DNA from 3 places in the Paenibacillus polygoni genome. Region 1 is predicted to be linked to each of the others. Evidence: riboswitches for the same ligand, from Rfam matches in the RefSeq annotation. Region 1 holds a riboswitch; each other region holds the start of a gene.
What was found. A riboswitch is a leader RNA that binds a small molecule or an ion and turns the genes downstream of it on or off. The one in region 1 is predicted to bind cyclic di-AMP.

Region 1 (5,630 bases):
CTACCTGAAGTGAGGAATCAAGCAATTTTACGTAATCGAGCAGCTTATTTCCTCGGTTCATTCCGTTCGCCTCCCTGTGGATTGTGGTGATGATGGAATTTGATAAAAAGAAGAGATCGATAAGTGTGTTATATGTGTGTTATGTTTTTAAGTTTTCCGCTGTATTTGATACCTATTTTGACATATAAAAACCATAAAAGTCAATATAAATCTCTTCTTTTATTATTATATGTTATGTAAATTAACGTAAATTTGACGTAAAGGGAATGTTTAGTTCCTTGTTTTATGTTTTTGTGATGTAAAAAAAATTTTTATGTTTTTGTCTTTACATGATATAGGTTTATGTGTATAATATATTTTGTTGGCACGAAAATGTTGCTGAACAAGATGCGCGGTCGTGGTGGAATGGCAGACACGCTATCTTGAGGGGGTAGTGGGTGTATACCCGTGGAGGTTCGAGTCCTCTCGACCGCATCAGACAGAAGAGACCTTGAAGTTATAACTTCAAGGTCTCTTTTTTTGTTCTTATATCCCTTGGTGTGATAAGAGCTTTGCGATATCCGCTTCAATTTTGTCCGGGGTTGTCTGTGGACTGTATCTTTTTACAATGTGGCCTTCTTGATCTATAAGAAATTTAGTGAAGTTCCATTTGATCGCTTTCGATCCTAGAATGCCAGGTGCCTTAGTCGTTAAATATTTGAAAAGGGGATGAGCATCTTCTCCGTTTACATTTACTTTCTCAAACATAGGGAAACTGACACCGTAATTCATCTGGCAAAATTCAGCGATATCATCACTTGTCCCTGGTTCTTGATTTGCGAATTGATTACTTGGAAAACCGAGTATTTCGAAAGACTGTTGATTGAATTTATCATAAAGTTCTTGCAGCCCTTTGAACTGCGGTGATAATCCGCATTTGCTGGCGGTATTCACGATAAGCATCACTTTACCTTTATAAGCTGACATATGAAGTTCTTGACCTTTTATGGTATTAACATGGTAATCATAAATGGACATTGATTAACCCACCGCCTCATCTTTTTCTTCTTATTATAAGAGAATAGACAAGCCGTTTACAATATTTTCTACAATTAAATTTTAAACAATTAATAAAGGGAGTTAACCAATGTGAGTCAACCATATACCTTGTCTTTTTAAGATTTAAACAAAATGCATGTAATCCTTAGCTACATAGAGATTAGAGGAAATGGAAGCCTTATTGTTTTGTTTTTTAATAGAATTTAGATGAATATGACGTAATATTGACGGAATTGAGCTCTAGAATACCTTTACACCGTTCTGCTTCGGGTGTATGATTCATATCGTAAATCTTGAGCACAAAGAAAGACGAGTTACATTTTATAAAACAATAGAAATTCTCATTACTATGCTTGCTGAATTTTCGTCTTGATGTATTCAAACGAAAAACGGGGGAACCAATGATAGCAGGGCTGCTTGGATCGGTGTAAGAGCTGGTTCTAGGAACTTTGTTGGGGTGAATCTTTATTCGTCGAATGACAGTTTCATTCGGGTGTGTAAGGAAGGGCGACTCTCATCGTCCGAATCCGACAGCTAACCTCGTAAGCTAATAACTTGAGAGAGGAATGATGAATCTTGTGATCGTTTATCGACCGCAGGGGCGCTAACCCTCTGTGGTTTTTTATTGTTTTCTACGCTGAATTTTTAGATTCATCTATTAATTTTTAGGTGGGTCTTTGATAAAAACGGGGGAACCAAACGGGAATGAACATTCGGAAGATTGTTTATTCCAAGGGGTGAATTTCCGGGTCGTCAGGCCGGGAATAGGGCAACTCTCTCTTGTCCGAATCCGGCAGCTAACCTCGTAAGCGTATATAGGGAGAGGCAGCAGAACCGTGAGCACCTAAGAGGAGAATTGGGAATTTTCGTGATTCCTTATTTTCCTATTTGGGTGGGAGAGCGCCGGCATGCCTTCATGATGTAAATGGTGTTCTTTTTTTTGTTGTCTTTTCAATCATAGGGAGGCTTACACAATGAATAATGAAATCATTCTGGTTACTGCACCTAATGAAGCAGCTCGAAATTTTATAAGATTACTTATGTACAAAAAATTGTCCTTTGCGGTTCTCACGAATAGCGAACAGGAAGAAAAAAAGGTTAGAAAGCTTGGAGTGCAGCATATTATCCGTATGGATACTGCGTTTGCTCATAAATGGGCACTGCCCGATGCAACCGTAGGACGGATATTTTTGTTTGAGAACAGCATGAATTTAACCTGTCGCTTTCTGCAAATATGCAGACCATGGACACAAAAACCAATAACGATTATTACTCAACAGAATCATCCGCGCGGTGTATACCGGGGGATGGGAGCGAATCATATCGTTTTCACTATCAAGGGTGAAGTCGGATTCTTGTTGAACGAAGAACGAGCTGCTGTTAATTAGAATGTTTTTCGTCCTGAAATGATAAATAAAGAATTTGTTTTACATCTATTGATGTAGCAGGGCAGGTATCCTTGCTATGATTGCGGAACAAATCTTGCATTGCTATAATGGTCAGATAAGATATACGTAGTGTGAGACTCATGATCATCATGGGTCTTTTTTATATGGAAGATCATTGTAACTTGAAAGGTTGAGACAAGAGATGGGAATGTGGTCTGACGTAAAGTGGCTTTTTTTTGATGTAGGGGACACGCTTGTCGATGAATGGATACCGGTGGACCATATTATGAATCAGTTTGTTGAGCGTGCTGCAGATCGAGGTTATTCCATTACGATTCAGGATGTGAGGGAGAAGTTTATTGAAAGCTACTCTAATTTTATTGACTCTCCCATGCAGTATGCGATCTCTCAGTTGATTGAGAAGGAAGAGGACCGGGCTTATATTCGGCCTAGGCTGAAATATCGTAAAGAACTGGAGACTCCCTACCCAGAAGCTAAAAAAATTCTTGCTCAGCTTGGAGAACATTACCGGATTGGCATTATTGCGAACCAAAGTCCAGGTACGGCTGAACGGCTTCATCAATATGGTTTTAGTTCTTATGTTGATGTTATTGCTTGTTCTGCAGAGCAAGGACTAGCTAAACCGGACGTTAGACTGTATGAATATGCTTTGGAAAAGGCAGGATGTGCTCCTTCGGAAGCAATAATGATTGGGGATCGGATTGATAACGATATTGTTCCTGCTAAATTACTCGGGATGAAAACCATCCGTATTTTACAAGGGTATGGAAGATATCAACCCTCTAAAGGCGCAGATGATCTGCCGGATTGTACAATATCCGGTTTAGATGAATTAATAGGACTGCTCCTATAACACTGAATTGGGAAAAAGGAACAGAAAAATAATATGCCTGGCAGAATGGACCCCGAATAGTAGACAGTGTAAAAAGGCGAATCCTATCTCGGGGTTTCACCTATCGAAAATTTCCATTTACAAGGTTTTCATCTTATTACCGTTTATTCATAAATATTGTCTTTTGCTAATTTACGAAGTTTATTAATGTTTTTGATATGTACGGTACCATCAATTCTTTCAATAATTTGTTGATTACACAATTTCTGAATTACTCGGTTTAAATGTCTGTAACTTGTACCAATAGTATCCGCTATTTCGATTAAGCTTGAATTCTTCATTTCCTCCCGAAATAAATTACCCATGCTATCCGTAGAAATAGATAATAAATAGCTGGCAAACCTCACTTCTACAGGATAAAGAACAAGGAATGTAGTGAAATTGGTCTTTGTCCTAAACTTCTGTGCAATAGACTTGAGTAATCGTAGCAGAAAGCTTGGATTATCTCCGATTATTTCTTTCAAATTTTTGTACGAAATACGTAAAGCGATACATTCTGTGCTGGCCTCCACTGAATTCATTGCTGCTTCCTCATTCGCAAATTCGATATCCCCCAGCATTGCAGGATTTTTTTGGAATCGTATGATTAATCTTTTGTCTTCGGAAGTTAATGTGTATACTTTTACTTTCCCCTCGACTAGAAAAAACATCTCCTTTAGAGGTTCGCCTTCGGAGATCATGTTTTCTCCTTTTTCAAAACTGCATAATCGTATCTTGTTGAGATCTTCTATCGAAAAGAATTCATGCAGGTTCATTTTCTCCAGATATGAATAAATTAATGGTTGATTATCAGTTATACGCATCTTTCTTCTTCCTCTAATTTTATTTTGTGTTGTTTATTATTCTGCCCTGAACTTCAAAGTTAAAAACTGCGAGAAAATAATAGAATAGAATTTGTTAGGTGTAGGACATATGTCCTTGAGTTCAATAGGGAAAGTAATTAGTATACATACGGCGGGAAGAAAGGCAGGTTTTTTTCTTAGACTTCTCCCATGAAATTTAACAGAAAGAGGGATAGTTTTGTTTGGGGTTTTACTTGGTATCGTTGCAATTGTTCTATTATTAGGTGTTTCTTACTTGCTTTCTAACGACAAAAGAAACATCAACTTTAGAGCGATTATTATTATGCTGGGGATTCAATTTATTCTGACTTGGCTACTTCTCAAAACAACGACGGGTCTGAAGGTAGTCGATACCATTTCAACTGGTTTCAATAAATTGTTAGAGTATGGAATGGAAGGTGTTGACTTCGTTGTGGGTGGCTGGATCCCAGAGGGACAATCGCCGTTCTTTGTTAATGTCTTGCTTATCCTCGTTTTCACTTCAGCGTTCCTATCTTTATTAACACATTTAAAAATCCTTCCGTATATTATTAAATTTGTGGGTGGATTATTATCAAAGGTGACTGGATTGCCTCAAATCGAGAGCTTTAATGCAATTAACTCTATATTTTTTGGACAAGCAGATGCAATTCTTGCGATTAAAGCTCATATAAAAAGTTTAAATAAAAATCGCTTGTTTATCATATCTACTTCTGCAATGGCGAGTGTTTCAGCCGCTCTTATTGCTTCTTATATGACTATGCTGCCATCAAAGTTTGTTTTGATTGCAGTCGTATTAAATGTATTCAGTGCGTTGATCGTAGCTTCTATAGTAGCACCTGTGAAGGTTTCAAAAGAGGAAGAAGAAATCGATATAAATGAAATGATTCATACAAAAAATGTCTTCGAAGCTATTGGAAGCGGAGCTATGGATGGTGGAAAGGTAGCTCTAATTGTAAGTGTCATGTTGATCGCTTACTTAGGGATACTTGCACTTGTCAATGGAATCTTTGATGGTGTTTTTGGAATGGATTTAACGACGATGGTTGGGTATGTTTTTGCACCAATCGCCTACCTAATGGGTATTCCGGGTAATGAGATGATTACGGCTGGTTCCGTAATGGGGACAAAGTTAATTGCTAATGAATTTGCTGCAATTATGCAGTTCCAACCTATGATGGCAGATCTTTCGGAAAAAACAGTATCTATTCTTTCAACGTTCCTTATTTCCTTTGCTTCTATTGGTTCTATTGGTATTGTAAGCGGTGCTGTACAAGCTATTGATGGTGCAAAAGGGAAAGAAGTGGGTGCCTTTGGATTGAAAATGTTACTTGTGGCAACAATGGCGTCCATTCTATCCGCTACAGTCGTTGGATTATTTTTATAATTCGCTGGATTGTTCTTTCTTTAGAAAAAAAGAAAATTGATGGATTTTGTTGAACTGAGCCCCGAAGGGTAGACTTAGAAAAA
Region 2 (5,630 bases), 1.0 Mb from region 1:
GAAGCGAACGGCTTCCTATTTTCCAGTGATAGGCTTGTGCAGCAGGGCATACTATTTAAGTCACAAGCTAGAGTATCTACAAAGGCACCGGGCATGCTGATTTGGATACGTTTTTTGATTAGGGGAGGTTAGATTGAACGATGGTCTTTACGCAAGAGGAAGTAGAAGCTCATCTCGATAAACTCGAAGGTTGGGAGTACGAGGAAGGTCGGTGGATTGTTCGCAAATTTACATTCACCAACTTTATGAAAGGCATAGCTTTTGTGGATGAAGTAGGTTTAATCTCCGAAGCGTTTAATCATCACCCTTTCATTACGATTGACCATAAAGTAGTCACATTAAGACTTACTTCCTGGGACGTTGGTGGCATCACTGCTATTGATATTAAAGAGGCTCAGCAATATAACGAGGCATACAACAGAATGATGCAAGTGTAATGAAAACACGCCTTATCGTCTCCTAGAAGGGAGAGGATAAGGCGTGTTTTGTTGATTCACTTTTTCTCGGATAGCCAAAGAGCAAGGTTCGCAATTTCTTCGTCGGAAAGTTGTCCTTCAAAAGCAGGCATTTTGCCTCCGCCTTTACCCTTACTAATCGTCTTATAAAGCTGCTCAGCATTTAATTCAGCGCCAACCTTTTGCAAGGAAGGACCAACGCCTCCTTCAAGCTGATTTCCATGACAAGAGATACAGCTTCCTTTAGCTTTTTCCTCAGCACTTGCAGCATCCAGAGTTACCTCGGGCATAGTGGGTCCGGCTTCTTCTGCCATCTCTTGTTCTCTTCCTGGTACCGTAAACATTAACACGAGGGCAAAAGCGCAAGCGAAGAAAAACAAACCGCTCATGATCCATTTCTTCATTTGTAGTGTCCTCCTACTATGTACATTCCTTATTTCATTATAATGTAACCGGCTTCAGGTTCATAGTATTTTATGGTAAATATTTAAACAAAAGCGAGAATAAGTAAACTCAGCTAGATATGACATGTTTTTTGTAAATCATGCAGTGAAATAATTGAGTACCTTCAGGAGTCAGCCGCTCATATGTGTCATCAATAACAAACCCAGCTTTTTCGTACGCCCGAATGGCTCTCGTATTCCAGGTGAGCACTTCCAAGTCAATGACATGGCTTGGATTCCTTTTTTGAGCTTCATGTACAACAGAAGACACAAAGGCCTGACCGTACCCATTGCCACACAAAGAGGGACGCATACCAAAGCCAAGCCGAGTGACTCCTTCTATAGGAAACAGCTGAGCAAAACCACATAGTGCAGGCAACTCTTGTTCTCGTACTACAGATACATATTGCTGTGCTCTTAGCACGGGATCTCCAAACTCAATCTCTAAAGCTTTCATCTGATCCCAAGGCAGCCAGCCGTATATATTATAGGGAGGCTCGTACTCCCAGGTACTAATCTCCGCAGCTTGCTCTTCGGTCATGGGCATGACTCGGAAAACAGGGGATGTTTGTGTCATAGGATCGCTCCTTTAATCTAAAATTTATCTTTCCTACCACTCTACAGGTTAAGAGAGAGGCGAGGCAAGCAATATGGAATAGAGGATAAATAAAAAAACTCGAACCTGATTACTTTTTGTAAAAAAAGTAGTCAAGGCCGAGTTATTAGGGTAATGATTAGAAATATTAGTCTAGAGTAGCTGTTTCGAACTGTTCAGTACTCATAATTCGCTTTGCACCTACATAACGCTTTGCATAGTAGCTTTCGTCAAGCTTACTGATCGTCACGCCTTTAGAGGAAGAAGCATGTGCAAACTTACCATCCCCAACAAAAATACCTACATGGGATACCCCTTTACCGCTGGTATTAAAGAATACAAGATCACCCGTTCTAATATCAGAACGAGACACTTCTGTACCCATATTGAACTGTGAACCCGATTGTCTTGGTAGTTCAATTCCCAGCTTCTCGAATACGTACATCGTGAAACCAGAACAATCAAAACCACTAAGAGTAGTTCCGCCGTATTTATAGTCTGTTCCCTGAACGCTTTCAATAACCTTGTCCATTTTGGAGTCAGCAAATGCACTCCCTGTTCCAATGGATAATGCGATTGCTAGGCTTAGCGCTGCAGCAGTTAATGTCTTTTTCAAAAAATAAACTCCTTCCAATGCCTGCGAGGTTAGCTTAAGGATTCGGTAGAAGGTTCCCCTATGACCACTCTGTTGCGAGATCAATTCACCCGTAATATGGTTCCCCCGCTTCCCAGGTACCAGGAATTTGGCGTATCTGATGATATGTACCTGTGAAGACGTATGTACTATGTATTTCCGATTCATAAAAACAATGAAATGATTATGTAATAAAAGCTTGGTCAATTTAGTTACAATAGATTACAAAGTTGTCACAACATGTTCTGGGCTTATTGTAACAGAATATGTGTAAATTTGGCAATCGTTTTCAGGGAAAAAATACAAAATAAGCCTGACTCATACGATAATGAGCCAGGCTTATCTTTTGGTAAGAAGTAGTTCGTGCTAACTTTAGGAGTGATTAGAGCTGGTTTTTGAATTCCACAGACTAAAATGAGAACTGATTTTCCACACATTCATAATGGACCGAATGAGATGATAGGATTGCTGTAGAATCAGAGCTAGAAGTCCCGTCCAAATTAAGGAGACAGCTGTGAATGAACCAAATATGGCTAGCGTAATGAAGCCGAGCAAAAGGGAGACCAAAGTGACAGGAACGGCATAACGGATACAGATCCATATCGATACAGAGCCGCTGCGTTTTCCAATGAGGCCAATCTGGCAGTAAAGCAGCAGCTGCTTTACTATATAGCCGTAGATCATCCACAAGAGAAGGTAAGGAATGATTTTAGTAAGTACAGGCAGATTATAAATAGCTGTAATAAGATTCGGAAGAATAACTGGAACAATCCAGTAAGCAGGGATGAGTAATAGGATGATCTCTATAAAATAGAGAAGAGATGTTTTTCTCCAATGTTTCTTAATGCCTTGAAAGAAAGCCAGACCTTTTGCTGAATTCCCTTGTTCATGCAGACTGTGAAGTAAACCTGCTCGAATAAGCGGGGTCATCAGCATTCGAATGAGGAACATAAGGATTAGCAGCCAGGCGTACTGATGAACTAACGGGCTTACCGATAAACTAAGCTGACCCTCCATCCAAAACAGCACCTTACTAAGCTCGTGAGGCGGAGGATCGGGATAGCGCATCAACAGCGGCACCACAGCAGAAGAAACAATCTTATAAAGAAACATTCCCCAGACCAGCTGGTATATAAAAAGAAACAATACAACAAAATAATGCTCTCTCATAGATTTGAATCCTTCTGATATATATACTTTCATCGACTCCACCTCACCATGACAGACTTCCAAGCAGGGTTTCAATCAGTTTCGTAATACTGATGTTAAACCGAGTCTGTATTTCTTCTTCTACTTCAGCTCTCATATAATTATTAATATGTTTGTTTTCAATGGCGATCGAGTAGGAAGGGTCTACCATGACCCATTCTATAGGTTCTTTATACGTTAGATTGTAGATAACATTCGCATCTTTGCCGTCCCACTCTTTGCGAATCATATGACCGTCTTTAAAGGCAAACACTACTGGGATTCCGGTGTAGTCTCCAGCTCTCTTACTCAATTTTACAGTTGAGATGTAGTTTGGTTCCGTTTCTGTGCTTTGATCCTTCACCTGGACCGAGTCTACAGCAAAGTCAGCCATCATGTTGCTGTATACATACTGATCGAAGAAAGCAGCCCAAGATTTGCGGGTAACTTGTTCGAGTACGGTCTGAAAATCTTTCGTCGTTGGATGTTTAAAACGGTACTTGGCAGCATAGGCAGACATGACTTTGTCCATTTTTTTGATGCCGATTTGCTGCTCAATGGCTCGCAAGACGAGTTTGCCGCGGGTGTATACATTTTCTGCATAATGCTGCTGTGAATCATATTTCCATGCTTCCTGCGTGAGGGAGGCAGGAGAAGTAATATAACCAGACTGCAAAGGGATGTGGGATGAAAGCCCATATTCTTGTTCCATTAAGCGTTCCTCAGCATAGGAAGTAAAGGCCTCGTCAAGCCAAGCTTCTTCAAATTCATTACTTGCAATCATGCCATAGAAGTATTGATGTCCAATCTCATGAATGACAGTGCGCTCCAGCTCATAACCAGGCGATGTTTCATCTGCGCCGAAAGCGGTAACCAAGGTAGGATACTCCATCCCGCCGGCTCCATTTCCTGCTTTGGGAGGCACAACGATGGATAATGTGGAGTACGGGTATTTTCCGTACCATTTGCTAAAATTGGATAAAGCCGATTTTGCTGCATACAGGTAGCGGTCTTTAAGATCAGCATGAGCAGGGTCTAGAAAAAGCTTAATTCGGACTCCAGGTACATTCGGTGCAGAGAACGGTTCTTCTACAACGACAAAATCGGGGGAAGCGGCCCAAGCAAAGTCATGAACATCATCAGCATAGAACTGATAAATACGCTGATCGTCCTTTTTATAATAAGGTTTGGTTGGGAAACCCGTTGCTGCTACGGTATAATTAGCAGGTACCGCAATACGTACACTATAAATTCCAAAGTCTGAGTAAAATTCGGAATTACCGTGATATTGATGTAAATTCCAACCTTCGGTCTTTCGGTTGCGTGTTCCGACAGGTTCATAGACACTTAGTTTGGGAAACCATTGTCCTGCCATAACGAAGTTATCTGCTGTTCCCATCCTGGCAAAGATCCTGGGCATATCCACTTCAAAGGACATATGGAGGGTGATCGATTCTCCCCCTTTTACAGGCTTGGGCAAACGGACTTTGACCAGACTCTTATCGTGTATATTTCCGTCATCGGGCTGTACATATTGAATGCGATGAAGGAGAGAAAGACCGTCTGGTGTTTTTATTTCTGTAAGTTTCATGGAGCCGTAACCATCTTTCGGCATCGCATCTCCTCTGAGTTTGCCTCCCGATTCTTTCATAAAGGTTGTCTCATCTGAGGCAAACGCATTGGGATACAAATGAAAATAAAGCTCACTCACCGTTTTCTTACCTGGATGGGTCCACGTCAAGGTAGAAGTGCCTTTAAGGACATGGTCTTCTGTTAATTGAACATCAATGTGATATTCAACTACACGGTCACTAAGCACCTCGGCAAGCGGTGTCTGTACAATTCCCTCTGTGGGCGCAGGCACTTGGGCATTTACATTGCCCGGTATCGGCGCAAGGGCAGATTGCGTAGATGGGGCTTGGCTTAAACTGAGCAGCAGTGTGCCGCCGAGAACACAAATAGCAAGAACAGAGGATAGAATTATTTTCGCGCGAACTGGGGTCATACGTTAAATACCTCCCACTTGACAAGCATCTAAGGCATGTATATGTTTGCAAGCGGAGAAATATTAGTTAAAATATTGGTATCAACTTTTGGAGGCCATAAAAATGGAACAAAACGGTCAAATTGGCAAGAAGCAGATTGCCTTAAATATTGTGAACAGCAAGAGTAAGCATAAAGGTTTTGGTTCAGGTTCGATTGATTTGAACAACGTTTCTCCTGTTATCATTGATGGAGGCGTTGCTACCATTGATATTGGTGCGATGCATGCAAAGAGTAAGGTAGAACGCGGTATTAAATTTTCTACGGAAAAA
Region 3 (5,630 bases), 1.1 Mb from region 1:
AGGGAATATTACGGTACAAGAATATCTTCGTATTGATGAGTCTATTATACAAACTGCATTTAACCAGTGGACTGAAGAGAAGGATGAATTACTACGAGATTTATGTACGCGATTTTTAGATCGGAAACTGTATAAATATGTAGAAGTGGATCTTATGTCAGCTGACGAAATTACGGAAATCACACAGGCTTTTAAAGACGCGGGCCTTAATCCAGGATATGACCTGGAAATTGATTTTCCATCTGATCTGCCGTATGATGTGTTTCGTCCGGATGATGAGGATAGCCAAAAGCAAATTATTATCATAGACAAACAGGAACGGCTGCGCGATATCTCAGAAGTATCGGAAATTGTTCGTTCCATCAGCGGCATTCAGCGCGGCAAGTATCATTTATATTTTCCAGAAGAAAAAGTGAGGAAAGTTCTTGATCAACTTCCACCTCAGATCGCAAAAATATTTTCCTAAACATGAATGTATTTTTAGAATAGATACTTTTTATTATGAGCAAGAGAGGAGCACAAAACGATGTTATTTGACACACATACACATTTAGATGCAGCGGAGTTTGACAATGATCGAGAAGAAGTGATCCAGCGTGCTCTCGATGCAGGAGTAACTCGGATGGTGAATATCGGTTTTAACCGCGAAACGATACCAACAACCATGGAACTTGTCGAAAAGTACGATTTCATCTATGGAGCTGTTGGCTGGCATCCGGTTGATGCCATTACAATGAAGGATGGAGACCTAGAGTGGATCGCTTCTTTGTGTGAGCATGAGAAAGTGGTAGCAATCGGGGAGATTGGACTAGACTATCACTGGGACACATCTCCAAAAGAAGTTCAACATACAGTTTTACGTCGTCAAATTGGACTTGCTAGAGAAATTAAGATGCCGATTATTATTCATAATCGAGATGCTCATGAGGATATCGTAAAAATTTTGCGAGAAGAAAAAGCCCATGAGGTCGGCGGTATTATGCATTCTTTTTCAGGAAGCTGGGAAACGGCACAAATGTGTCTTGATATGGGTTTCCATCTTTCATTTGGGGGACCTATCACGTTCAAGAATGCCAAACAGCCAAAAGAGGTACTTGCCAAAGTTCCGATGGATCGATTATTGATTGAGACAGACTCTCCCTACCTGACTCCGCATCCCTATCGCGGAAAGCGAAATGAAACAGGACATGTTGCACTTGTGGCAGAAGCAGCAGCAGCTCTAAAAGGGGTATCTGTTGAGGAAATCGGGGAGATTACGACCCGAAATGCACTGGAACTATTTGGAATATAATTCATATTTGGAGAAAAACAGATGAAATAGTGAGTAAATAAGAGCGATTCACCTTTTTGGAAGGATTTTTACCTGTTTATTACAAAGTTTTAACCATTTATTTAGAAAAACGTACTTGAATACCGCTTTACAACATGCATACAAACAGGATATCATCGTTTCAGTGAAATGTTGAAATATTCACTGCGTGTGTTATTCTCGCTGAATTCTTCGAAAATAGAAGAACGGGGGAACCAATAAGGTGGTCTTACAAGCGTTTAGCTTTCTAATTTAGACCATCCTATTTGATTTCAATTTGAGTCTTGGGGTGAAGGAAAAGGCACTAGCCATGAGCTAATGACCTGATCCAGGGCGACTCTTGCGTCCCAATCCGACAGCTAACTCCGTAAGCGTATAAAGAGGTAAACTCGCGTATGATGTTTCCGGTTATTTTTATGATCCTATCCGGAAGCCATGAGAGAGCTCCTCATAAACTCTCTACTGGCTTTTTGTTTTAGGAGAATAAAAGTTACAACCTCGTCATACTGTTGGTTAACAGGAGGAAACATCATGCCGCGAAGAGTGGCACATGGTGCAGAAACAGAAGCAATCTGATTCTGTATACAAATGTTATAGTCGCGTCAAAATACAATCATGCATTACTCTTGACGGCGGGACTACGAAGGAGGACGGAGTAAGTGGGAAATTTCCAACCAGAGGAGACCCATGAGTCACCATCATCCAGCAAGTCTTACGCGTTGCGATGGAAGCATGAGAATCTGCGTCAAATGATATTAGTCGCAATCTTCTCAATCGCACTGTTAGTTATGGTCTCTCTTATTGTTTACAGTCAGGGAGGTAAGGAAATTTCACTAGTCGTGGATGGAAAGGTCCAAACGCTGGAAACTCGTGAGGGTATGCTTAATGAAGTGCTGGATGAGCATGCAATAACAGTAAGCCCCCATGATGAGATTTCGATGCCGCTGAATGGAGCAATCCAAGATGGAGATCGAGTTACTATTAAACGAGCTGTTGCCGTAAACGTAACAGCAGATGGAAAAACGGAACAAATTTATACGACAAAGGATACAGTCCAGGAAGCGCTTCAAAATGAGGGCGTGAAGGTATCAGAAGATGATAAAGTATATCCTTCTGTGGACACTGCGGTGAAAGCAGATCTTAATATTAAAATTGTCCGGGTAACGAAACAAACGGCAAAACAAGAAGTTGCGATTCCTTATAAAGTAATCAAAACTGCTGACCCTAGCTTGTACAAAGGGGATAACCGCGTAATACAAAATGGGCAAGAAGGTGTGATGGTTCAAACCATCGAGAAAGTGTTCCAAGATGGGGAGCTTGTATCCAAGAAAATGACAGACAAGGCCGTATCGAAGAATCGTGTTGATAAAGTCATTGCAGTCGGGTCCAAGAAAAAGCCAGAGCCGAAACCTGAACCTAAGCCTGAGACACTTGTGGCAGCAGCTAGTACAACAAATGTAAGTAGCAAGTCTTTATCAGATAAAGTGAAGAAGGTATCTTCCTCTTCTTCAAGCAGTGATACAATAACGAAAGACGGCGTTTCTTTCAAAGCGAAAAAAGTACTTAATAATGTTTCTATGACTGCGTATTCTTCAGAAGAAGAAGGCATAGGAACAAAGACAGCATCCGGTACTCGTGTACAAGAAGGTCGCACAATTGCGGTTGATCCGAATGTGATACCACTTGGATGGTGGGTGTATATTGAAGGCGTCGGCTTCCGCCGTGCTGAAGATACCGGCGGTGCTATTAAAGGAAATAAAATAGATGTCTATTATGACAGTCTGGATCAAGCCTTAACTTTTGGCCGTAAAAAGGGAAAAACCGTGTATGTCATCGGTCCTGTGAAGCCGGAACTGAACTAAAATATAATTTACAATGCATCACTAATGCTATAGTATTAACAACATGATTCGGTGATGCTATATAAGGTGAACGGAAGTTTAGACCACAGGTCTATCGTTTGCCTCTTACATGCAGAAGAGGAAATTTTCCTCTTCTCTTTTTGTTTAGAAAGGAAGACAAGCGGTCATGATTAAAGAAATTATTGTCGTTGAAGGCAGAGATGATACTGTAGCAATTAAACGGGCTGTAGATGCAGATACCATTGAAACGGGAGGCTCTGCTATTAATGCTCAAATTTTGAGAAAAATCGAACTTGCCCAGCAGAGAAGGGGTGTAATTGTACTTACAGATCCTGATCATGCTGGAGAACGCATTCGTAAAATAATAGCGAATAAAATTCCCGGGGTAAGTCATGCTTTCATAAAAGAAAAAGATGCAACTCGTAAAGGCGATATTGGTGTTGAGAATGCTTCACCGGAAGCGATTCGTGAGGCATTATCTAGAGCTCATACAGCGTATGAGGCAGCTAAGCCGCTTATTGACTGGCAGGACTTGATCGAAGCAGGTCTTATTGTACATCCAGATGCTTCTGCTCGGCGTATGGAGCTTGGTAACATTTTGGGAATCGGTTATTGTAACGGAAAACAGCTATATAAAAGACTAACGATGTTTCAGATTAGTCGTGAAGAGTTTGTAAATGCACTTGAGCAAATTGAACAAAAAGGATTGTGAGAATGTGAAGAGTATGGATGAAATTGCAACACCTAGGCGGACAAAAGAGATTATTGCAAGACACGGATTTTCTTTTAAGAAAAGCTTGGGACAAAACTTTCTTATTGATCAGAACATCCTCCACAAAATTGTAGATGCTGCAAATTTGGATGAAAACAAAGGTGCGCTGGAGATAGGACCAGGTATCGGGGCACTGACTGAAAAACTGGCGCAGGCAGCTAAGAAAGTAACCGCAGTGGAAATTGATCAGCGCCTGATTCCGATTTTGCGAGAAGTACTCGAACCTTATCCTAATATATATTTACATCACGGAGATGTTCTTAAAACAGATTTACCTGCATTATTTAAAGAAAATTTTAGTGACATCGATCAAGTCAGTGTCGTGGCTAACCTTCCGTATTACGTGACAACCCCTATTCTGATGAAGCTGCTCGAAGAGAAGCTGCCGATCGATAATATTGTGGTTATGATTCAAAAAGAGGTAGCAGAGAGAATGGCTGCATCTCCAGGAACAAAAGATTACGGTACCCTGAGTATTGCTGTGCAATATTACAGTGAACCTGAGCTAGTGTGCATCGTACCGCATACGGTCTTTATACCTCAGCCTAATGTAGAGTCTGCTGTTATTCGATTGAAGGTAAGGGAGAAGCCTCCTGTTGAGGTAACAAGCGAAAAACACTTCTTTGAAGTGGTCCATGCTTCATTTGCACAGCGGCGGAAGACGATAGCAAACAACTTGAAAAGCCGTTTCTTTACAAAAGAAAATAAAGATGAATTAGAACCGCTTCTGATTAAGGCAGGTATTGAACCGACAAGACGCGGGGAAACGCTCAGTATTGAGGAGTATGCTCGTTTGAGTGCTGTTTTACTAGAAGCAGGTATAGGTACGGAATAAATTATAATTATGATCCAAGGATCTGAGAGTTCATATTTTTTATCACCTACGAACCAAAGCAGGGGGATGCCCATACCATAGGGTTAGAGGTGATAATGTTGATGAATGTAGGAGACTTGGTCATTCGGAAGTCGTACGGTGGTGACGTTACTTTCCGGGTAGAGGGCCTCCAGGAGGATAAAGCGGTGATTAAAGGAACCGAGTTTAGGCTTCTTGCCGATTCTCCCCTGGATGATCTGGTGAAAGTGCCATACGAACCAGAGACGAAAAAAACAAGGTTGGCTCACATAAAAGCCAATGAATCGTATTCGCTGCTTCAGCAGCATCGCAAGGAACAGGCGCAGCGTAATCAGGCAGGACTTATTGATGATTGGAACCATACAGCAGTAAAGGCGGAAACTCCCTCTTATTTTGAGATGCCAGGTAAGGTGCTACATTTGGATGGAGACCCTAATTACTTAAAGAAAAGCATGGCGCTTTACGAAAGGCTGCGTGTACCGGCTGAAGGACATTTTGTACATGAAGCCTCTATGGCAGATACTCTCTACCGCTTATTACCGCGTTCCCGTCCAGATATTGTTGTTATCACAGGACATGATGGTGTTTTGAAGAGTAGACAGCCGTACGATCTATATAACATCAATCATTATAAAAACTCAGCTAATTTCATTGCTGCTATCCAAGTAGCAAGACAATATGAGTGGCATCTTGATGCACTCACTATTGTGGCGGGGGCATGTCAGTCTCATTTTGAGGCGCTGATCCGTGCCGGTGCTAATTTTGCTAGTTCACCTAGCCGAGTGCTGATTCATGCTCTTGATCCGGTATACGTAGCGGCTAAGGCTGCTTTTA

Region 2: linked by a shared signal. The riboswitch ahead of QPK24_RS00505 (C40 family peptidase) and the one ahead of QPK24_RS05470 (hypothetical protein) in region 1 are both predicted to bind cyclic di-AMP.
Region 3: linked by a shared signal. The riboswitch ahead of QPK24_RS00155 (resuscitation-promoting factor) and the one ahead of QPK24_RS05470 (hypothetical protein) in region 1 are both predicted to bind cyclic di-AMP.

Annotation. Positions count from the first base shown of each region.
Region 1 covers NZ_CP127162.1:1,143,230-1,148,859, forward strand. The annotation lists gene QPK24_RS05455 (urease accessory protein UreF) at 1-61, opposite strand, end outside; tRNA gene QPK24_RS05460 (tRNA-Leu) at 392-474, shown strand; gene QPK24_RS05465 (glutathione peroxidase) at 526-1,017, opposite strand; cyclic di-AMP (ydaO/yuaA leader) riboswitch at 1,383-1,603, shown strand; cyclic di-AMP (ydaO/yuaA leader) riboswitch at 1,664-1,866, shown strand; gene QPK24_RS05470 (hypothetical protein) at 2,013-2,426, shown strand; gene QPK24_RS05475 (HAD family hydrolase) at 2,629-3,300, shown strand; gene QPK24_RS05480 (Crp/Fnr family transcriptional regulator) at 3,444-4,142, opposite strand; gene QPK24_RS05485 (NupC/NupG family nucleoside CNT transporter) at 4,360-5,547, shown strand.
Region 2 covers NZ_CP127162.1:108,742-114,371, forward strand. The annotation lists gene QPK24_RS00490 (4a-hydroxytetrahydrobiopterin dehydratase) at 141-437, shown strand; gene QPK24_RS00495 (c-type cytochrome) at 494-859, opposite strand; gene QPK24_RS00500 (GNAT family N-acetyltransferase) at 969-1,475, opposite strand; gene QPK24_RS00505 (C40 family peptidase) at 1,642-2,109, opposite strand; cyclic di-AMP (ydaO/yuaA leader) riboswitch at 2,113-2,252, opposite strand; gene QPK24_RS00510 (hypothetical protein) at 2,500-3,330, opposite strand; gene QPK24_RS00515 (M1 family metallopeptidase) at 3,341-5,320, opposite strand; gene QPK24_RS00520 (YwhD family protein) at 5,424-5,630, shown strand, end outside.
Region 3 covers NZ_CP127162.1:35,657-41,286, forward strand. The annotation lists gene QPK24_RS00145 (HD domain-containing protein) at 1-466, shown strand, start outside; gene QPK24_RS00150 (TatD family hydrolase) at 527-1,291, shown strand; cyclic di-AMP (ydaO/yuaA leader) riboswitch at 1,481-1,697, shown strand; gene QPK24_RS00155 (resuscitation-promoting factor) at 1,969-3,171, shown strand; gene rnmV (ribonuclease M5) at 3,338-3,883, shown strand; gene rsmA (16S rRNA (adenine(1518)-N(6)/adenine(1519)-N(6))-dimethyltransferase RsmA) at 3,897-4,778, shown strand; gene yabG (sporulation peptidase YabG) at 4,880-5,630, shown strand, end outside.